One region of the Halalkalibacter krulwichiae genome, then DNA from elsewhere that is predicted to be linked to it. Evidence: riboswitches for the same ligand, from Rfam matches in the RefSeq annotation. Region 1 holds a riboswitch; each other region holds the start of a gene.

Region 1 (5,399 bases):
TTGCAACCAGGAAAAAAGTAACGCTCTAACACCTTAAATCAATTTAAAAGAGGTAGTAATTCGTTCGTTTAACTTGAAAAAATTATAGATCTTTCGCGTAAAATCCTAACTTTTTCAATTGAACGATCATGTTCTCTTTTTCATTTTCATCTAAACCACCAAATATATCTTGAATTGCTTCCCTATGTTTAGGAAAAATATCGTTCATAAGCTGCGTTCCTTCTTCTGTTATTGCGGCATATGTAACACGACGATCTTTCGGACATGGTTTTCTAAACAGAAAGTTCTTTTTCTCAAGCTTATCAACTACATAAGTTATACTGCTGCTCGCAAGCAATACTTTTTCGCCAATCTTTTGGATAGGCTGATCACCTTTGCTATAGAGAAGTTCTAATACCGCAAACTCTGTTGGGTTTAAACCATACGTTTTTATGTCTTCCTCTACTCGCTTCGTAATAGTTTGAACTGCTCGTGACAATACAACGAATAATTTCAACGATTGGTCTTGATCATTTATTTTCATTATTCATTCATTCCTTTATTTTTTATCTCAGTTTCGAGATAATTATACCGTTATAAATACCTCTTTGTCAATGATCCCACTTGTGTACCATAAACAAAGGGACGTTTCAAAAAGCCAATTATTGACCTTTTGGACGCCCCTTTGGGAATTGCTTACAGCTTTAACTTCGTATGTAAGGTTACCAATTCTTTTGCTAATGTATCAATACGATCGTTTACCTCTTCATTTGTAATCACATTGTTTTGATCAAAGCAGCTGCTGTGTACAAACACATTCGTAGGTGTAATAGCTTTAAAGAAAGACAAGATTGGCTTTAATTGATTATCTGCAACAAGGAAATGTTTGTCTGATCCAGCTGTAGTTACAGTTCCAACCACTTTTGATTCGAAAACATTCGTAGGCAGATGATCAAATAAGTTTTTCAATGCACCAGTAATAGATGCTTGATAAATTGGCGTACCAATCACAAACAAATCAGCTTCTTTTATTTTCGTAATGACCATTTGCGTGTCCTGATTATATTGATCGAACGGCTTCCCCGTTACGAATTCAACATTTAACTCTTTCATATCGATTAATTCAATTTCTAATTTAGGCTCTAACTCTTTCGCTCTTTTTAGAACCTCATTTACAGCTATAGCCGTTTTTTCTCCAATTAAAGACCCAGAAACCCCAAGTAATTTCATTTTAATCGCTCCTAACTTTATCGTACTTTTCTATTTTACCTAAAATATCCTATTTTATTATTAAAACAGAAATTAATAAAAAGTACAAAACATAAAGCTTATTTAGCCAAATGGTCCTATAATCCCTTTTATGAAGATTGTATATAACTGTCGATTTTTTTGGATTTTTTTTACTAATTACGATATCGATATTATGTTACTATTTTATTAGATTAACAACATAATTAACGTAAAAAGGGTTCAAATGTAAGATTTTACCTATTTTTTCACTCTATAAAATTCGTTGTTCTTTGTTTCTTATTACATTTAAATAATGAAAAGGCAAACTTATTGAAAGATAAGGACGCAAAACTTCAGATCTAAGGTGAATTTTATTACTAGGATGGCTGAGTTACCGAACAAATGGAGGATGGAAGATGATTTTTTCGCCAGAGGACGAAAGAAAAAGTTCGTTAGATTTGGAGTGGCTTCAGCTATTATTGGAAGCAAAAAGAATAGGTCTCACCCCTAAAGAAGTTAGGGATTTTATCATGCTCAATAAAAACAAATAATCGGACTATCAGCCTTAATAAGAAATGTAGAATACGTTTAGAAAATGTAGGATGAAGGAAAACCTCCATCCTTTTTTTAGATTACCGTATATTTTATCTACTCTTGTTCTGTGTTAGCAAATAGTTTTATCAGAAATGGCAAAGCTAAAAACAATGCCAGTACTCTTGCCATCTGCAATGTTGCTACTAGTGCTGCATCCATGTTCAATGCAGCAGCAGTTGAAGCCATCTCTGCTGCTCCTGCTGCAACAATCCCTAATAAACTTGAAAGCCAATCAATCGGTGTTAGCACAAAGAAGATTGTAGCAAGGCCTAGGCTCATCATAAAGTAAATGAATAAGGTTATTGCACTAATACCACCTATTTCCTTTAGTTGTAAAAGTGCTTTTCGATCAAAGCGAATCCCAATTATTGCTCCCATAATCGACTGTGCAATTCCCATTATAAATCCCGGTACCTCTATTGTAGGAAATAGCAGATGACATAGAAAGCCTAAACCAATCGCAAAAAATAATGAAGAACCAGGAAAATTCACCCGTTTGCTTAATAAAATAGTTACCAGCATGATCGATATTAAAATACTTATGGAGAGAAAGACTTGAGACACATTTACATCGATAAAATAATTCGATTGCTTCCCGGCAATAGGTTCATTTAAACCTACGACTAAAGGGATCACTAACACAAACAAAGTAATTCTCGTTGTATGGAAGGCTGCAACCACTTGTTCATTCGCTCCATACTGATGACTTAGGGCAATTACCTCAGACGCTCCCCCAGGTAAGCAGCAAAAAAATGCCGTATTGTGGTTTAAATTTGAGTAACGCTTTAAAAACTTTCCTAACAAAATGCCACTTATAATCGTAATCGTTAACGTGATAAAAAATGGTAAGAGCAATGCTTGATAATTTAAAAATTGTTCAGGTCTAAGCATCAAGCCAATGTTTGCACCGATAATCGCTAATACAACAGTAAATAGCTTATTAGGTAAATAGATTTTCATAATAAAAAATGAACAAACCATTCCAGCTAATATGGAACCGAGTAACCAACCTGCCGGGATGTTTAGAAGAGAGAAAAGTCCTCCAACCATTACAGCACTCAAAATATATACTAGTTTTTTACTCAAAAGAAATCGCCTTCTTTAAATAATTGAATTTATTTCGCATCTCTAATAGTATAACACTTATTTCAAAATTTTGGATAAAGTGAAATTCTAATAAAAAATAAATGATGGATTGTTAATTCATAAACTTTGATGAAATGTAAGAGAAGAATAGTGTATAATTTATGAAGCTCTCTTATTCAATGAGAACATGGCAAATACATAAAAGGCAGTGAGTATATTATGAAGTTTTTCAAACCTGATTTTGAGCTCCATCATTTTTCTGATATTACAAAAGAGTGGTTGGAGAAAAACAATGTTCAAACGATTTTCTCCGATTTAGATAGTACGCTGGCAACTCACGATCAGCCTGGTGATGATGAGCTGATTGATTGGATTCAAATGTTAAAAAACAATGGTGTTCAATTGGTAATTGCCTCTAATAATAGTCAGGGGCGTGTCGATCGCTTTTGTGAGCCGCACGGCATCATCGGCTTCGGAAAATGCAAAAAGCCTTCCGCTTCAGAGGTGAGAAAACATATGAATACACTAGGTGCTAAAGATGATACTACACTTTTTCTGGGCGATCAGCTATTCACTGATATTTGGTGTGGCAAAAATGTAGGTATTCGAACCGTGCTCGTTAACCCGATAGGCCAAGAACATGAGCCTATTCAAATTGTTTTTAAACGAAAAATTGAAAATTGGATTAAAAAGCGTTGGTAAGAGAAATGAGCTTGGATGTTGCAATGATTTGTTGCGTCATCCTTTTTTTGTACTCTTTACATCTGTTTAACCCAGTAATACGATTCTTTAAAAAAGTCATGTTTTTCGTTTCTACTTTTCACATGAAATTTCACTTCTCTAGTTATACTAAATTAGGGAGGTATCTTAACAAAATGACATATTTCTTAACGATTCTTATGCTCTTATCCCCTTTTTTAACTCCTGATGATTTAACTGTTACACATGAGGGTGAAACGATTGCCACTGTAAACAGGGAAGACTTCTACCTGCCTTTAATTGGTAAAGAAATGATTGATCATGATAAATATCATTTCTTTTTGACTAAAGTGGAACAAAAAGTTTTTCTGCCTCCTGTTAATGCGAAAATCGCTAAAAATGGTCAATTGATTCCGGAACAGATTGGGTATATGCTCGATAAGCGCCAATTTAAAGAAAGATTCTACCAATATTATTACGGTATTGAATCAGCTGAGTTAAAAGTACCGATACGGCCTGTACATCCAAAAGTAAATAGCGAAATTTTGTCCAATATTCGTGTTCAACGTATAGGACAATATGTAACCTATTTTAACAATCGTAACAAAGAGCGTTCGCATAATATTCATTTGGCGACCGAAGCTATTAACAATCATGTTGTGTTTCCTGGTGAAACTTTTTCATTCAATCAGGTTGTCGGAAAACGGACTCGAGAACGTGGGTATTTATCAGCTCCTGTTATAGTCCGAGGGGAATTATCGGAAGATATCGGAGGTGGTATTTGCCAAGTTTCATCAACGTTATACAATGCGATTGACCATGCTGGTTTAAAAGTTATTCAGCGCTATTCTCATAGCAGGAGGGTCCCTTATGTTCCACGTGGGCGTGATGCAACAGTTAGTTGGTATGGACCTGATTTTACGTTTAAAAACAATTTAAACCAACCTATTCTTATTCAAGCCAAAATATATGGCGGTCAAATGTTAGTATATATTTTATCATCCGATTCAGTTATTTATGAGCAAAGACGTGTGCCAGGTGCTCCATCGAAATTACCTAAAGAAATCATCATAAACAACGCAGAAATCCTATAATGAATGCCCCGTTTCAACGTAAGCATCAGAAATCGTAAAATCGATCTTAAGCAGCTTCAGCTCTATGAACAGAGCTGAGGCCGTTTAGGCGTTTTTGATGTGATTTGACCCTTTAAGGATTGAGCCTTTTTAACAGAAAAAAATACTCCCCTTGAAGTAAACAGTTATCTTACAATTTAACCTGTCTACCTTAAAGGAAGCGTATGACTTTAAAATCTGTACTTAATTATTATTTAATCATTTTCTCTTCATCCAATTCATGAAACCTCCATGGATCAGTTGGTGACTCACGTCTTAAGAGAAAAGTATAATGTGAATCGACTTCTTTTCTACCCTTTTGCTTTATTTTAAAACGTAGTGGAAGTTCAAAAACAAGGTCTCCTTGAATTGTTGGAGGATTGTTCTTTTTAATAAAACGGATGGATTCAACGTGATCAATTAAATATTTAGCTTGTTTTGAAATGGTTGGATCAACGATATTTAGTAAATCTAAATCATGCTGATTAATTGCGATAAATAAGGCTTCTACTACTTCTTGAGCTTCTAATTCGTTTACATAGGAAGATAAGTCACCTGCTGCTTTGTGTACCATTAGTTGATGAGACAAATCTAGACTCCTTGTCGAATGAGTTACACTGTCTTTAAAATGGATACAAAAATGACCAGGAAAGCCATTAGCTAAGGCCCCTCCTCCGTGAGGCATTCCGTGCATTGAAC
Region 2 (5,399 bases), 1.8 Mb from region 1:
TGCTTTTAACGCCGTATTAAATACGCTTTGTACGATCATCAATGACACCGTTAGTGCCGTTGGAAGCTATCAGCAAATTGATGAGGTGATCAATGCGATTGTTGATGAGATCATTGTCGTCGCAGAGGCGGAAGGAATCAACCTCAATAAAGAAGTGATTGTGAAGATGATCGTCGATGTGTTTGATCCGAAAATGTCCGGAAATCATTTGCCGTCAATGGTACAAGATCTTCATAGTGGTCGACCGACGGAAATTGATTACTTAAATGGAGCGATTGTTGAAAAAGCAAAGCGACATAACATAGCGGTTCCAACGAATGAACTCATTTACCATCTTATTCGCATGTTAGAGGGAGAAGACAATGAAAAAAATATCGATCATAGGAGCAGCCGGTACGTTAGGTGCAGCCTGTGCCATGACGTTAGCGATGAACGAGTTAGCTGATGAACTTTGCTTAATTGATGTCAATGAAACGTTTTTAGATAATCATGTGATGGATTTTGAAAATGCTTTTCCACACAAGCGAATGTATCGAGGGAGCTATCCGGACTTAAAGGATTCATCGATTGTCATTATTACAGCCGGTGTTCCGAATCGCAGCGATGTTAAATCAAGAAATGCTTATTTACAAGAGAATATCTCGATTTTCCGGAAAATAGGTCAAGTGATTGAAACGTATGTGCCTAACGCCATTATTGTAACCGCTTCAAACCCGGTTGACCTTTTAAATTATTATCTTTACAAAGCATTTGATTTTCAGCGTGAACAGTTAATCGGCTATTCATTAAATGATTCGTACCGATTTGAATGGGCTCTGCGCAGCACGTTAGGCATTGAGGCGAAGGAGCATGTCGTAAGCCCTGTGATCGGGGAGCATGGCGGGTCTCAAGTGCCACTTTTTAGCCACGTTCGAAAAAGCGGTGAGCAGCTTTCGGTAACACCGCAGCAAGAGGAACAGATCCGAGCAGAGCTTAAGACGTGGTTCGTCCGCTTTAATGAGCTCAATGTACCGCGAACAACAGGATGGACAACGGGAGTAGGGATGAGCAAGCTCGTTGCCAAGCTTTCAAAAGACGAGCCAATGGAGACCATTGGGTCCGCGATTGTTTCTGGACATTATGGGCTCGATGACATGAGTTTCGGTGTTCCAATCAAGGTAAATCGAAACGGGATTCAACAAATCATCGAGTGGGATTTAAGTGATCAAGAAACGAAGGCGCTTACCCAATCAGCCAAAACGATTCAGGCAATGATCGTGGAAAACAAAGCGTACTTTTTATAATAGAAGAAAGAGGGAGATCTAATGTATACGACAAGCACCGCTTTTTTAGAAGCGTTACAGGAAGCAAATGTTTCTTATATTTTTGCAAATTTAGGCAGTGACCATCCAGCGATGATTGAAAGTTTAGCGAAAGCACAACGAGATAACCGGGAACTACCTGAGGTTATCGTCTGCCCGAATGAAATGGTCGCCTTAAGCGCAGCTCACGGGTACGCTCAAAAAACAGGCATCCCACAAGCGGTCATCATCCACGTCGAATGCGGTACGCAAAACTTAGGCGGTGCGATCCACAATGCAGCTAAAGGAAGAGTGCCTGTCCTAATATTCGCTGGGGCGTCGCCGTTCACACAAGAAGGGGAACTGACCGGAAGTCGCAATGAATTCATTCACTGGATTCAAGATGTCTTCGACCAACGCGGCATCATGCGTGGCTATACAAAATACAATCACGAAATCCGCTCTGGAAAAAATGTCAAACAACTTGTCCACCGTGCGATGCAATTTGCGAAAAGCGAACCGAAAGGCCCGGTTTATTTAATGGGGCACGGGAAGTAATGGAAGAACAGCTGGAAGAAAAGGTTACGATCGATCCGAGCTTGTGGGAGCCGATCGCTCCAAGTGCACTCCCGCCAAAACAAGTCACAGAAATAGCCAATGATTTACGAAACTCCAAAAACCCGCTGATCGTTACCTCTTATTTAGGGCGAAACGAAGCAGCCGTGAATGAGTTAATCCGTCTCTCAGAACAATTGGCCATTCCCGTATTGGAATCATGCCCGAACTATGTGAACTTCCCGGCTGATCACGCGATGCACATCGGTTATCAATGGAACACACCGGAACAAAACAAATGGCTCGAACAAGCCGATGTCATTTTAGTGCTAGACAGTGACGTGCCTTGGATTCCGTTAAAAAATAAGCCAGGAAACGAAGCGACAATTTACTACATCGATGCTGACCCGATTAAGGAGCAAATGCCACTTTGGTACATTCCTTCGAAAAACTTTTTTAAAGCGGACTCGCAGATTGCCCTTGAGCAATTAAATGAAAAATTGAGCGCGATAAGCGACCTTGATCAAGAACAAATTTCTAATCGTTGGGAAAAATTTGAGGTCATTCACCATGAACGCAAACAAGCTTTCCGTCTCATGGAGGAGCCGGACGGTGATGCGATTACACCCGAATACTTAACCGCTTGTGTCCGTGAAATCATTGACCAAAATACGATTGTCGTCAACGAAGGCATTTCCAATTATCCAACGATCTCGAACCACCTTGAGCTAAACCGCAGTGGGATGCTCTTTGGAAGCGGAGCTGGATCACTTGGCTGGAACGGAGGAGCGGCAATCGGTATGAAATTAGCGGACCCGACGAAAACGGTTATAAGCTTAACGGGGATGGCTCCTACTTATTCAGCATCCCATCATCGGTTCACTGGATGGCCAAACGTTACGAAACACCTTTCCTAACAATTATTTACAACAATCACGGCTGGAAATCACCGAAACTATCGACACTCGGTGTACACCCAACCGGCATCGCCCAACAAACGAATCAATTCTTCGTCGACTTCACCCCAGACGCCGACCTATCAAAGATCGCCGAAGCCGCAGGAGGAGCGTACGCCAAAAAAGTGGAACGAGCAGATGAATTACGAGATGCGATTCACGAATGCTTAGAAGTCGTCAAAGGAGGAAGAGTAGCTGTCTTGGATGTATCGCTGCCGAATGTTTAAAAATAAGATGGAGATAGCTCCTTTCGCTATGCGCCTTGAGAGAAGTAGGTTACTTCTTTCAAGGTTTTTATTTGGTTACTTGGAGAGCGTAGGGTTCTAAAGGACAGTCTCGAGGGAGAAGGGGTTGGAAGTGTCCGAGAGAAGTCGTCTAAAGGACAGTCTCGCGGGAGAAGGGGTTGGAAGTGTCCGAAAGAAGTCGTCTAAAGGACAGTCTCGCGGGAGAAGGGGTTGGAAGTGTCCGAAAGAAGTCGTCTAAAGGACAGTCTCGCGGGAGAAGGGGTTGGAAGTGTCCGAGAGAAGTTGTCTAAAGGACATCTCCCTTAGCAGTTCGGGCGCAATATGTCCTTAAGCAACAATCACCCTAAAACAGCCTGTTAAAAACACCTTTATTTGGCATACTAGTAAATGGATTTTATTTTCCAAATAGGAGGGTTTTAAATGAAAAAGAATGTAACATGGTTATTCATAGTGCTGTTTATTGCGTTTCTCGCAGCGTGCGGACAGCCACAAGCAGATGAGGAACTTGATGCCGATGAAGTAGCTGAAGCCCCTGGGGAAGAGGAAGAAGCAACGGAGGAGGACGAGCAATCGGTTGAAGTTGACCGTGGTCTCTTGAACGTCGAAATTACGATTCCGCCAATGATGCTTGAAGATCAAGACATCGACCAAGTGATCGCTGATGCAAAAGAAGCCGGCGTAAAAGAAGTAACAGAAAATGAGGATGGCTCGCTTACGTATAAAATGTCGCGCTCGACTCATAACGAAATGATGAGCGAGATGAGAGAGGGAATTGAAGCGAATATCGAAGAAATCAAACAGAGTGACGATTACCCATCAATTGCGGATGTGAGATCGAACCAATCTTATTCAGAGTTTACGCTCGTTGTTGACCAAGAAGCTTTTGAAAATAGCTTTGATGGATTCGCTGCATTAGGATTAGCGATGACTGGGATGTATTATCAGATCTTTAACGGAGACGATCCAGATAAGATTGACGTAACAATTCATTTAGAAAACGCAGAGACCGGTGAAGTGTTTAATACAACTGTTTATCCGGATGCGTTTGAGGAATAAGGGAAAGCCACTACGCCTTTGGTAAGAGAGGGTGTGGTGGCTTTTTTTGGGTCTCATACACCAACCGATCAAAATTCATGGCTATTACTTTAGTAAACCGAAATGCAGGGGAAATATAGGAGTAATACCTTGAAATTACTAACTGAATTTCCTAGATAAGGGAGCAATGATATTTAGATACTAATTATCTCTTCAATAAACGTTAAGAAAAATAAAATAACCCCTACCGTTTTCACTACAACGATAGTACAATAAGCATATAACTAAAAACCTAATCGAACGAAAGGGCAAAATCATTGAAAAGTGATGACGCAAAACTATAGGGGCTAAAGTTATGAAACTATGCTAGCCAGTTGCCGAATTTAATACCTTTTGTCGATTAACAAAAGGAGGATTTAGTGTGTCTGAAACCGTTGGGAAGAAGCAACTTATTAACTATGTTCAAAAGTTAATTGAAACAAAGAACTCCTTGTTTGAGCAGCTTGAAGAAGAAGATTTAGTAGAGTTAAAGCAAATCAACCTAGGAGAGGTCAAAGCCGTTGACCTAGTTGTTCGAGACATGATTAGGGAATTTTACCTATCCGAGGAAGATTTTAAAGGTTTATAATGATTGTTTGAGCCAGCACATGTGTGTTGGCTTTTTTTAGTGGGCTGCGAAGGCAATGGAAGTTAAGAAGAACTCATTATCATCAAGGTAGGAGCAAAACGCCTCAGCCTACCCTCACCCCTAAACACTCTCCCACATAAAGTAAACGGAAGGGAGAGATCTTTAATGAATTGGCAACAAAAGGTGTGGCAACTCATGGGGCAGCCGATTGGTGTGTCTTTTAAGAACGGTCAAGGTACGTCAGGGGTTTTGTGTGATGCGTATGGAGGACAAATATATGTAATGGAATATTTGTATCAGGCTCAATTTGCTCTGAAGCATTATGATTTTCATAGCATTCAAGATATTAATCCTTTTCCTCATTGTCCGCCCCAGCAAGGGCAGCAACGGCCTTATCAACCGTTATATTAATAAAGAAAGGCCACTTCATACAAGTGGCCTTTCAACATTCATTCATGCAAAGATCGCCAAAATGAACTAGTAAAATCAAGGATTCCCTCGATTTCTTTAAAAGGGATGGTAAAGCTAGGGAAACCGGCAACATAAGCTGCGATTTCGTATGGTTCAAAGTAAAGGACAAGTGCGTCATCGGTTACGTAGAAGGCTTGGTCGGGTGTGATGCCGCGGTATTGGTCTGGGAAAAAGTAGGTATGCCCTTGTTCCATTTGGTCTTTTATCTGTTGGCCAACGATATCACTTA
Region 3 (5,399 bases), 2.0 Mb from region 1:
TTCAGATGACAAGTGTCCTTTCTCTTCAATGCTAGAACAAGTTGAAAAACTTCTTTCTTTTCTTCACTCGCTCAGGCGGCATTAAGTTAATATGTTGTCCACTTACTACTAGCTCCGCATTCTCTTGAAACATGTACACCATTTGTAATCCAAATTGTTCCTCTAACACACGGTATGCTTCCCTCATATGAAACGGTCGACTTGTGATATTGTGAGCATCTGAGGCGATGAAATGAGCTAAGTTAGCCTCAATTAGCTGCTCTGATAAAGTTTTGATCTTTTTGCCAAGATGTCCCGCTAAGCTTGTTGCTGTAATTTGGGTTAACACGCCTGTATTCACAAGTTCAAATAGTTTATTCGGATCTTCTGAGAATACTTTGTTTCGTTCAGGATGGGCGATAATCGGCGTGCAACCTGTCATTTGAATGTCGTATAGAAGTCTTGATGTGTAGTGTGGAATGCTGTTTGTTGGTAACTCCACTAGGATGTATTTATGATCTTTAGTCATTGGTAGAACATCTTTTGAATTCAAGTTCTCAAGAAGGTCCCCATGTATTCGAACTTCTTGAGAAGGTAGTACATTAATGGCAATTTCAGCTTCCTTTAATGCTTGGTTTAATTCATCTACCTTTTGTAGGACGGATGGACCGTCATTTTCAAATGACGGGTGTTTATGATGAGGAGTCGCAATGATCGTTGTAATCCCTTCTGCTTCCGCTGCTCTCGCTAACTCTAAGCTTTCTGCTAGATTACGAGGTCCGTCATCTACTCCTGGCAGTATGTGACAATGGATATCAATCATTGCTTCTCCTCCTTACGATTGTTTATTTTTGGTTACTATAATAGTAATAATAATTTCCAGCTTCTATTTCTTTGTTGTTTAATACCGCACCAAGAATGTGTGCATTGGCTTTTTGAAGCAATTCTTTTGCTTTCTTCACACCTTCGCGTTCGGTTTTACCGCTAGAGACAACAAGTACGGTTCCATCACATTTGCTCGAGAGGATTTGTGCATCCGTTACGGCCATTACAGGTGGGCTATCTAGAATAATGACATCAAACATTTCTTGTGCACGTTCAAGGATCAAACCCATCATGCGTGAATTTAATAACTCAGCTGGATTTGGTGGGATCGGTCCACATGTTAATAATGATAAGTTTTCGATCTTTGTTTCTTGAATCGCTTGTTCTAAGCTTGATTGCTTTGTTAAAACATTTGTTAAGCCCGTTAAGTTTGGTGTGCTAAATGTGTAATGAGCTGTTGGCTTACGCATATCAGCATCGATCATTAGAACAGATTGTCCTGTTTGTGCCATAACCACTGCTAAGTTGGCTGCAGTTGTTGATTTTCCTTCTCCTGGTCCAGCTGATGTCACAAGAATCGTTTTGATCTCGCGGTCAACGGCTGAGAAAGCAATGTTTGATCGGATCGTACGGTATTGCTCTGAAATAGGAGAGCTTTTGCTAATGTCTGTAATCAGGTTTCGTTGGTTCTTCAATGTTAATTTTTTATCTTTACGAGCCATTTTGTTCACTCCTATTTCTTTTGTCTAGTTCCGCTTTTTTCGTCAAACGTTGCTATCACACCGAGTACAGGTAGATCTAGAACGTCTTCAATGTCTTTTTCTGTCTTCATCGTTGTATCTAAGTATTCAAGTAAGAAGGCAAGTCCGATTGCTGCCATTAATCCAACGACAAAGGCAATCGCCATGTTCAAGTTCGGATTTGGTTTTACCGGTGATGGTGATTCTGATACTTGTGCTGGTGATAAGATGCTGACGTTATCGACGTTCATAATATCGGCGATTTCACGTTGAAAGACGGTCGCAATTGTGTTGGCAATGTGCGCCGCTGTTGCTGGTTGTTCGTGTTCGACTGTAATGTTGACAACTTGTGAGTTATTTTGACTTCCGACGGTTACTTTGCTATTTAATTGACTAACGGACTCCGTTAAGTTCGCTTCTTCAATTACTTTTTCTAGAATGATTGGACTTTTGATAATAACGTTGTATGTGTTTATGAGTTCTATGTTTGTACGTATTTCGTTTGAGCTATAAAATTGATCATTGCTGCTCGCTTGGTTGACGAGAATCTGTGTTGAGCTTTGATAAATTGGTGTTAAGAGGTAAAAACTTACGAGTGCGCTAATTAATACAGCGATAATTGGGATAATAATAATGAGTTTCAAACGTCTGCGTAACGTTCGGAAAATATCTTGTAAGCTAATCGTTTCTTCCATTCTATTAAAGGACCTCCTAAATTTGTAATTAGCAATAGAAAGAATTATATCACAGATTGTCATTTTCTGTAGATGTTTTTGTTGCTTGCTTTATATAATTTAACTATAATTGCAGAAGAAATCCAGACCATATTTATGGAAATTTACTGAGACGTAAGAAAGAGGAGGGCCTTGTGAAGTCGAAAATTCTTATTACTTTAGGATTATTTTTTGGTGTTATTGCTGTCGCCGTTGGTGGGTACGGCTTCTATCTATATAAGTCTGTTACCGATACGGCGCAGGAGATTCATGAGCCGATTGAGCGTGTCACTGAAAAGCGAGAGGTGGAAGTTGATGTCGAACAAAGTGAGCCGATTTCCTTCTTAATTGCCGGTGTTGATTCACGTGGGGATGATCATGAAGGTCGATCGGATACGATTATTGTCATGACGGTTAATCCGGATGATCGTTCGGTAAAGATGTTAAGTATTCCTCGTGATACGCGGACAGAGATTGAAGGTCGAGGGTTGGACAAGATTAACCATGCCTATGCGTTTGGTGGGGTTGAGCTGACGATGGATACGGTGGAGCACTTCCTTGATATTCCGATTGATCATTATGTCAGTGTCAATATGGAAGGGTTTAAAGGGTTGATTGATGCGCTTGGTGGCGTGCAAGTCGAGAATGATTTTGCTTTTTCACAGAATGGGCATCGGTTTGAAGAAGGAACATTGTTCTTATCTGGTGATGAGGCTCTTGCATACTCGAGAATGCGTTATGAAGATCCGCGTGGGGACTTCGGCCGAAATGATCGCCAGCGTCAAATTGTCGAAGCGGTCATTCAAGAAGGAGCACAGATTAGTTCGATTACGAGAGCGGGTAGTATTTTAGAGGAAGTTGGGAAATCAGTAAGAACGGATCTTGATTTGGATGCGATGTGGAAGATTCAAGATAAGTACCGCGACGCTCGTCATCATGTTGAGCAAATGGAGATTAGCGGGGTTGGTACTCGTATTAATGGAATCTATTATTTAGAAGTTCCGGATGAGGAAGTCTCTCGTGTAAGTAATGAGCTTCGGGTTCATTTAGGCCTTGAAGTGGACGAGAGTGTGACAGTTGCTGAATAAGTTTGAAATAGAGATTCTTGGGGTATGAACCTTATGAATCTCTTTTTTTGTGTAAAAGTTGAATAAAACCTTAAAGTAATGTCAAGAATTGTCGATAATAGAAAAGTATCATGCGAAAAAGGCAAAGTCTGTGAAAGCAGATGACGCAAAGCTATAGGGGCTTCATTGGCCAATGAATTGGTCATTATGCCAGCCAGCTACCGAGAACTGCCTCCGTGTGATGACTTTATTTGGAGGAGGAATGACAATGTTTTACACACCAGAACAATTGCACAAGAGAAAGAAAATCAAGCAAGTTGCTTACACCGTTGTCCTTTCCACTGTTGGGATTGCACTAGCAGTTGGAGTTTCTGTCTTAGTCGGCGGAATGTAAGAATTGATTGATTGGCTCCTCGTGCCTATTGTCCTTGGGTGGAGCTTGTATTCCCTGATTTCCTAGATAGATTTCATCTATCTGGGGCATGATGTAAAAAGGCCTTCCAAGTTGGGAGGTCTTTTTTCGTACTTTTTTTCGGTTCGACAATATTCTCGGTTGATAGTGTACCTGGAGTTTCTTATAATGGAAGTAATTACATAAATAGATTATCACTATGAATATATTATAAAATAGATCGGGGGAAGATTGGACGATGCCTTTTATTAGTGTGAAGCCAGTATGGACACCACTTGCGTTAGTTGGAGTAAAACTATTAAAAGATACGGAAGATCGCTATTACTTAAAGATTTGGGGCGGAGAATTAAAAAAGATCATGTAGGTACTTTTACGTTCTATTATTCTGGGTCTTATTTCGCACTATTACATTCTTATATTATTTAGTAGGAGCCAGTTCTCGAGGGGAGAGCTGGCTTTTTGTTTTTAGTTGTTCTTTTCAATGAGGGATTCAATCGTCTTTAAGTGGTTGGTGTTGCTAATGATTTGCGATTCACCGACATATTGATCATCAATTTTTAGATAAGTCGTTGTGGTCCTTGAGAAGTTCTCTCTTATCTTATGATTTGCTGTTATTCCTATTGTGTATTTTCTATTTTGCACTCGGACATCGTCATCTTTTTTCAGTTTGATTTGATTGAGGTCTTCTAGGATTTCTTGAATGAGTGAGTCGTCTTCGATTGTCGTGCGTGCTGCGGGTTCGGCTCTGTCTCCAGATAAGTCGTTCACTGTTATGGAGATGCTTCTAATCTCGCTATCTTCGGGAACGAGGTCCTGGAATGTTGTGTATTTGGTTTGGTTGATTAGGAGAATGGTTCCGAGAATGATAGTGAGTGTTACGGCAAGTAGCGCGATTTTATTCTTGATGAAACGACTTAGTAGAAAGATAAGCGCCGTTAGGAGAATGGCTATTAGTAGGTAATGGAATAGTTGCCATGATAGATCAAAGAAAAGGTTCATAACTACCTCCTCCCCTTCCTTTGTGTCACATTAGGGTTAAAGCGACTGCCACTCGTTCGGCAATCGCTCTCGTTACTTTATTGTTTAAATGTTAACCCTTCTTCTTCTAATAGAGTTCTCATTGTTGGGATGGAAGCTGGGCCAATCCCGTGGATTTTTAGGATTTCTTTTTCGGTATGGGTTGAGAGTTTTTGCAGTGTGTCGATGCCTTCGTGGAGCAAGGCACTTCTTGCAGGTGAACTGAGTTTTGAAAGGAAGCCGCTAGAGGGCTTATTCTCTTTGTCACACGTAGGGCAACTTGTGCAGTCACTGCTTTTGTAATAGGTATGTCCTTTATCGCACGTTCTTAAGGTTTTTTCTGTTGGCAATTGGATCCCTCCGAATATATTATTATTTATTTATGTATTATGTGTTGCTCTTTTGTTTGCGCGACGTTCTATCCCAAAGTAAACAGCAGCGAATAGAAACAGGATAGTCGATACAAATAGAACGATTCCATTCCACTCGCCTTTAAAGATCGTTACATTTACAAGGATCATTGTATGCATGAGAGCCACAATCATAAATAGGATCGAGTACGTTTTCATGAACAGACACCTCCAGTAGAAAACGGTCATTTCTTGTTTAGCCATTAGATTGAGTAGAGGATTTCCTCCATCATTTT
Region 4 (5,399 bases), 1.1 Mb from region 1:
GCGCTTTTTAAATAAAGAGATCACGCTTCCAGTGCTTCCGGTAATGGCCATTATGGCATGCTTCTTCGTTGGAGCCTCAATTGATTTGATAAGCTTTTATCAAATTGAAACAAATGAGTTAATCGAAGTCCAAGGTAATATTGTTTGGAGTGACTTATTTCAGGAAAGGGTGAGGGGACAATGAGAATAAAGATTAAGCATTTGCTTATAGTCGTTGTTGCTTTAAGTATGTCATTCCTGACAATTCAAGCTTTAGTGATCCCTATATGGAAAGAGAAACAAGTAGAGGCAGCGTTTCAGGCTGGTGATCCAGAAGCCTTTGAAATGATGAAGGCTTTAATAGATCAATCATGGACAATATCGAGAAAGTTAACTTTAATCGAGAGATACATTCTTGAACCTGAGCTTGGACAACGATATGACGTCTATGTGACACCGACATCATCTTCTTGGTCAGATAGGGGTTTCAGTAGAGGGTTTAAGACAGAGGACGTTCAATCCTATATTGATGAGTATATAGAGCGAGGAAGTGCAGACCGAATTTACTTTGATTATGCGCAGGCGTTAAAAGCAAAGACGATTGCAACAGAGAAATCGAAGGAAGAAGCGATTGCTTATATAGAAGAACAGAAGCAAGTCATTTTATCGAAACGTGAATTTGTTGATGAAGAATTGCTGCTCTTACAGCCAGAATATTTAAGGCAGTTAGGAAAAAAAGAGGAAGCATTAGAGTTTCTTGAGGCTTATCGAGCTCAGGAAGAGAAGCGACTGCAACATGCATTTGTATACGTTCCTTCAGAGAAATGGATTGTTTTAAAAGTGAAATTGTTACTAGAAGAAAATCTCCTTTCAGAGGCGCTGTCTGCAATTAAGGAATGGGAACAACAAAGGAAGAAAGCAGCTACGATGGAAGAGGACTGGTATGCCGACGAATCAGAACGAGTCAGTCAGTTGAAAAAGCAGCTACAACAAATGAAGGGTGACATCGAATTTCGAACCGTTACAGGCTATGTGAAAAAAGAGGATGGTACACCGGTTGTCGGAGCAGCTGTTGTAATGCGTGACGAAGAGGAATCCTATCGATCCATTAGTCCAATCGGAGAAGAAAATGAAACGAAAACAGATGAACAAGGTAAGTTCACTCTCACTGTCTTACCAGGAGATTATCAAATCGGCATCCGATTATTTTTTGAACAAATCGATGGGTATTCATGGCCAGTAGACCAGGAAGAAATCCTCCGTGTAACAGATCAAGATATTCAGTATGACATAGAGTTACGTCGACTTATGAATGTTACATCGCCTGTGAATTCCGAAGTGATAGAAGGCGAGACGATTACGTTTCAGTGGGAGGAAACCGATGCAGCTTATTATCAAGTATATACGGCCTATCATTTTGAAAATGGATCAATGTCTAGTTTAGTAAGTGGTCCAATCACAGATGATAAATGGAGTGTGGCAATTACGGAACTATATCACAGTCCGTTTTTTGTAGACTATGAAATTAGTAATCAAGACGTTTATGAAGGCGGACTCGATCCTGCTCAACTTTTTGACTACTTGCATCCAAAAGGGTTGTTTTCATGGTCGGTCGTTGCCTATGATGAAAATGACAAAGAACTACGCCGCAGCAATGGTTACCGTTTAGACGAATCACTCACAGAGAAACTTCCTTTTTTCACGGTTAGAAACCGGTCTATAACTGAAGCTGACCAACTATTGCTTGATGGGAAGCATCAACAAGCACTTGATGCATACCGATCCTTAATAAAAGAAAACAATGACGACGATCTCGCTCTTAGAATGGCCGTTAAAGTCCTAAATATCGTCCGTCAGCAAACAAAAGATAACTCCCCGCTGTTACGAGAGGAAATGTATCACTATATCGCCAAGCTATCTGAGTTGACAGAGAAACCTTTCTATGCAGAAATGATGATGGAAAAAGCAGAGAAGGAAGGAGATGACGAGGCGTTTAGAGAGTGGATGGAAATGTATGAGCAACACGGTGGAGATGAGAATTAGCTCTTTCTTATTCAGCTCATACCAAACATCTACTATTTCATTCCCTACCATTCTAAGATAAACTTGAACTAGCAACTTGGGAGAATCGGAGGAATGTGCGATGAAAAATAGAGCAGATGTGATTAACTGGATTGAAGGGTTACTTTCATTTGGCATAAAGCCCGGACTTGAACGGATGAATTGGATGCTTGATCGATTAGACCGTCCTGATCAAATGCTTAAAGCGATTCATATTGGAGGAACGAATGGAAAAGGTTCAACAGTTAGCTTTTTACGTCACACATTAGTGGAGGCGGGCTACTCGGTTGGTACATTTACATCTCCTTCAATGGAATGTTTTGAAGATCGAATTTCATTAAACGGCACACCCATTAATGAGGAAGCTCTTCTTACATGTGCCAAGCGCATTCAACCATTAGTAGAACAATTAAGCAAAACGGAATATGGCAGTCCAACAGAATTTGAAGTCCTGACAACGATCGCTTTTGACTACTTCGGAACGATCGCCAAGCCAGATATTGTTTTAGTAGAAGTAGGCTTAGGCGGCCGCTTAGATTCGACAAATGTGATTACGCCGATTCTATCGATTATTACGTCTATTGGTTTTGATCATATGCAAATCTTAGGAGAATCGCTAAAAGAAATTGCTTCAGAAAAAGCAGGCATTATTAAAGAACACGTACCCATTGTATCCGGTGTGTCGCAAGAAGATGCGAAAAGAGTGATCCAAGCTGTCTCAAATCAAAACAAATCTCCTCTTTATGTGTTAGGAAAACATTTTGATGAAGAGGTTGTCGCTGTTAATGAAGAGAGACAAGTTTTTACTTATACTCAAATAGGAAGAGAGCCTTTGGATGTCACAATTCAAATGTCTGGACCTCATCAACGTCAAAATGCTGCTATTGCCATACAAGCACTAGAATTATTAAGAACGAATAATCAGTTGGTTATTGATGATACACACATTCAAAAAGGACTCCTTTTGACAACATGGCCAGGGCGTTTTGAAGTGTTACAAGAAAGCCCGACGGTTATAGTGGATGGTGCACATAACAAAGAAGGAATGCAAGCATTGGCTGAAACATTAAAACTACACTATCCGAATAAAAATGTTCGCTTTTTAATAGCTGCAACGAAAGAAAAAGACATGAACAGCTTACTACAGCCATTTTTAGATTTTCAAGCAAGCTTTACGTTTACAACTTTTGACTTTGATCGAGCAGCAAAGGCAGAAAGCTTATCGACACAAGCTCCTGTTCAAACGAAACGTTATCACGAGAACTGGACGCAAGCTTTGCATGAAGAAATCGAACAAACCAAAATGGATGAAGTATTAATCATTTGTGGTTCTTTATATTTTATCGCTAGAGTAAGAGAAAAATGGAAAAATTTGATCTCTGTCATGTAGGGATAAAGGGTTATATAATAAATGCATAAAGGACATTGCTAGGTCTATTGGTGGTGGTGTTTGTCTTTTTGACTCGATGAGATACCCATCAAAAGACCTGGTTGAATTTAGTTTAATTTGTCCTTTTATGTGAATAAATGGTGATTACTAAGGAAAAAGTATTGACTTTAGCAATCTCTCAGAATACAATCAAAGTATCAAAAGAATAGTTTGGAAAGCATAGAAATACGACTTTTATTTGGGCACCTTAGTCGTATTGAGCGATTGGTGCAACCGGCCTTTTATGTTCTACTTATAGATTGTAGTAGAAAAATTGAAAGGCTATTTTTTATGGCATTTTTGTTAATTTCAGTACTTAAGGACTGTGACTTTAGTTACACCTTAGATATAAAAAAACTTATATTGGGAGATGAGTAAGAATGAGAAAGTTTATTCAAAAGCGTTTAAAGAATCAAAAAGGTTTAACGTTGATTGAGTTATTGGTGGTAATTGTTATTTTGGGGATTATTGCGGCGATTGTTGTACCCATGGTTATGGGGAATAGAGACAGTGCTGAAGCAAATGCGAATGCTCAGGTAAATAAGGTTGTTCAGGATGCATCTGAAAGGTATTATGCAATGACAGGAAGCTATGCTGCCAACGCAGCTGCTTTAGTAGCTGCCGATTACCTAAGAGAAGCTCCTAAGTGTGCGGATAACTCAACTCCGGCTTTTACCATAGATAATGATACGGGATCAATTACTGAGGTCTGTGAACCAAATTCCCTACCTTCCCCATCTACTGATTAATGTGTTTATTTTCTTTAAAAAGCTGTCGCTAGTTCATAGTGACAGCTTTTAAAAAATAATTAATGTTAAAAGGAGAAAAAGATATTGATTTGCGATTCTTATTTTTGGTTAATAGGGTTACTTTTAGGAAGCTTTCTCAACGTAGTCGCCATCCGTCTACTCAAAAAAGAATCAATCGCCTTCCCTCCTTCAAATTGTCCAAACTGCCATCATCGTTTATCGGTACTAGATTTAGTGCCTGTCTTTAGTTATCTCTTCTTAAAGGGGAAGTGCCGTTATTGCAAGGCGAAGATCTCTCCTCTCTATCCTGTTGGTGAGCTTGTAACAGCTTCTTCTCTTTTCCTCGTCTATAAAGTTGTTGGTGTGCAGCTTGAATTGCTTCCAGCGATTATTTTAACGACTGTTCTTGTGTTAGCTGTTTTGACAGACATTCGAGAAAAGTTAATTTTGGATGTGATTACGCTTCCAGCAATAGCGATCTTGTTAATAACTCGGCTGTTTATTGGTTCTGAACCGTTCTGGTTTTATGTAGTTGGCGGGGCTGTTGGTTTTGTATTGCTCCTTCTCATAGCGATCGTCAGCCGTGGCGGAATGGGTGGTGGTGATATAAAGCTTTATGCAGCAATTGGACTTGTGCTCGGACCATGGATGACGCTCTTAAGTTTCATGGTTGCCTCTTTTTTGGGGGCTGTTGTTGGCTTACTCTTAATCGTTACTGGAGTAGTAAAGAGAAAACAACCGATCGCGTTTGGGCCGTTTATTTTTATCGGAACTTTGATTGCTTATTTGTTCGGATATGACGTTTGGAATTGGTATGTCAGCTTGTGGCAGGGGTGAGTAGTTTGAAAAATGAGAAAGGGCTGACGCTTGTTGAATTGTTAGTAGCGATTGTCATTGTCGGGATTATTATTGTTCCATTATTGACGATTATGACTGGCACTTTTACGCGCACGGTTAGTCAAGAAAAAGAAACGCAAATTGCGTATATTGCTCAAGAGGTGATGGAGAAGGTTAGGTACTCAACAACAGGTACATTGAGTGTTGATACATATTGTTGGAGTAATATTAACGAACAATGTGAATCGCATGCTAACCTCCCTGCTCCTTATAGCAATTTGGTGATAGATGAGCCCGTAACTGTATTTGTTAAAGTCGATCCTTATGAGCATGAAGTGGATAAT

What was found. Region 1 has a riboswitch for cyclic di-GMP ahead of sinI (DNA-binding anti-repressor SinI). Riboswitches for the same ligand answer to the same signal wherever they lie in the genome.
Region 2: linked by a shared signal. The riboswitch ahead of BkAM31D_RS20095 (hypothetical protein) and the one ahead of sinI (DNA-binding anti-repressor SinI) in region 1 are both predicted to bind cyclic di-GMP.
Region 3: linked by a shared signal. The riboswitch ahead of BkAM31D_RS23785 (hypothetical protein) and the one ahead of sinI (DNA-binding anti-repressor SinI) in region 1 are both predicted to bind cyclic di-GMP.
Region 4: linked by a shared signal. The riboswitch ahead of BkAM31D_RS24725 (competence type IV pilus major pilin ComGC) and the one ahead of sinI (DNA-binding anti-repressor SinI) in region 1 are both predicted to bind cyclic di-GMP.

What each region holds. Positions count from the first base shown of each region.
Region 1 is NZ_CP020814.1:2,165,681-2,171,079, reverse strand. It holds gene BkAM31D_RS10920 (MarR family winged helix-turn-helix transcriptional regulator) at 83-526, opposite strand; gene BkAM31D_RS10915 (NADPH-dependent FMN reductase) at 676-1,209, opposite strand; cyclic di-GMP riboswitch class I at 1,520-1,608, shown strand; gene sinI (DNA-binding anti-repressor SinI) at 1,626-1,760, shown strand; gene BkAM31D_RS10905 (AbrB family transcriptional regulator) at 1,858-2,889, opposite strand; gene BkAM31D_RS10900 (YqeG family HAD IIIA-type phosphatase) at 3,109-3,591, shown strand; gene BkAM31D_RS10895 (VanW family protein) at 3,765-4,682, shown strand; gene BkAM31D_RS10890 (hypothetical protein) at 4,912-5,399, opposite strand, start outside.
Region 2 is NZ_CP020814.1:3,988,288-3,993,686, reverse strand. It holds gene BkAM31D_RS20115 (ketopantoate reductase family protein) at 1-445, shown strand, start outside; gene BkAM31D_RS20110 (malate dehydrogenase) at 363-1,283, shown strand; gene BkAM31D_RS24580 (thiamine pyrophosphate-binding protein) at 1,305-1,838, shown strand; gene BkAM31D_RS24575 (hypothetical protein) at 1,838-2,752, shown strand; gene BkAM31D_RS24570 (thiamine pyrophosphate-dependent enzyme) at 2,641-3,018, shown strand; gene BkAM31D_RS20100 (hypothetical protein) at 3,457-4,092, shown strand; cyclic di-GMP riboswitch class I at 4,369-4,453, shown strand; gene BkAM31D_RS20095 (hypothetical protein) at 4,493-4,699, shown strand; gene BkAM31D_RS20090 (hypothetical protein) at 4,865-5,110, shown strand; gene BkAM31D_RS20085 (WG repeat-containing protein) at 5,149-5,399, opposite strand, start outside.
Region 3 is NZ_CP020814.1:4,148,177-4,153,575, forward strand. It holds gene BkAM31D_RS20920 (tyrosine-protein phosphatase) at 32-802, opposite strand; gene BkAM31D_RS20925 (CpsD/CapB family tyrosine-protein kinase) at 825-1,526, opposite strand; gene BkAM31D_RS20930 (YveK family protein) at 1,538-2,239, opposite strand; gene BkAM31D_RS20935 (LCP family glycopolymer transferase) at 2,413-3,345, shown strand; cyclic di-GMP riboswitch class I at 3,456-3,550, shown strand; gene BkAM31D_RS23785 (hypothetical protein) at 3,518-3,718, shown strand; gene BkAM31D_RS24610 (hypothetical protein) at 3,975-4,100, shown strand; gene BkAM31D_RS20940 (hypothetical protein) at 4,202-4,735, opposite strand; gene BkAM31D_RS20945 (RNA polymerase alpha subunit C-terminal domain-containing protein) at 4,813-5,103, opposite strand; gene BkAM31D_RS20950 (hypothetical protein) at 5,134-5,322, opposite strand.
Region 4 is NZ_CP020814.1:3,290,017-3,295,415, reverse strand. It holds gene BkAM31D_RS16655 (hypothetical protein) at 1-184, shown strand, start outside; gene BkAM31D_RS16650 (carboxypeptidase-like regulatory domain-containing protein) at 181-2,022, shown strand; gene BkAM31D_RS16645 (bifunctional folylpolyglutamate synthase/dihydrofolate synthase) at 2,123-3,430, shown strand; cyclic di-GMP riboswitch class II at 3,635-3,718, shown strand; gene BkAM31D_RS24725 (competence type IV pilus major pilin ComGC) at 3,850-4,218, shown strand; gene BkAM31D_RS16635 (prepilin peptidase) at 4,303-5,055, shown strand; gene BkAM31D_RS16630 (prepilin-type N-terminal cleavage/methylation domain-containing protein) at 5,061-5,399, shown strand, end outside.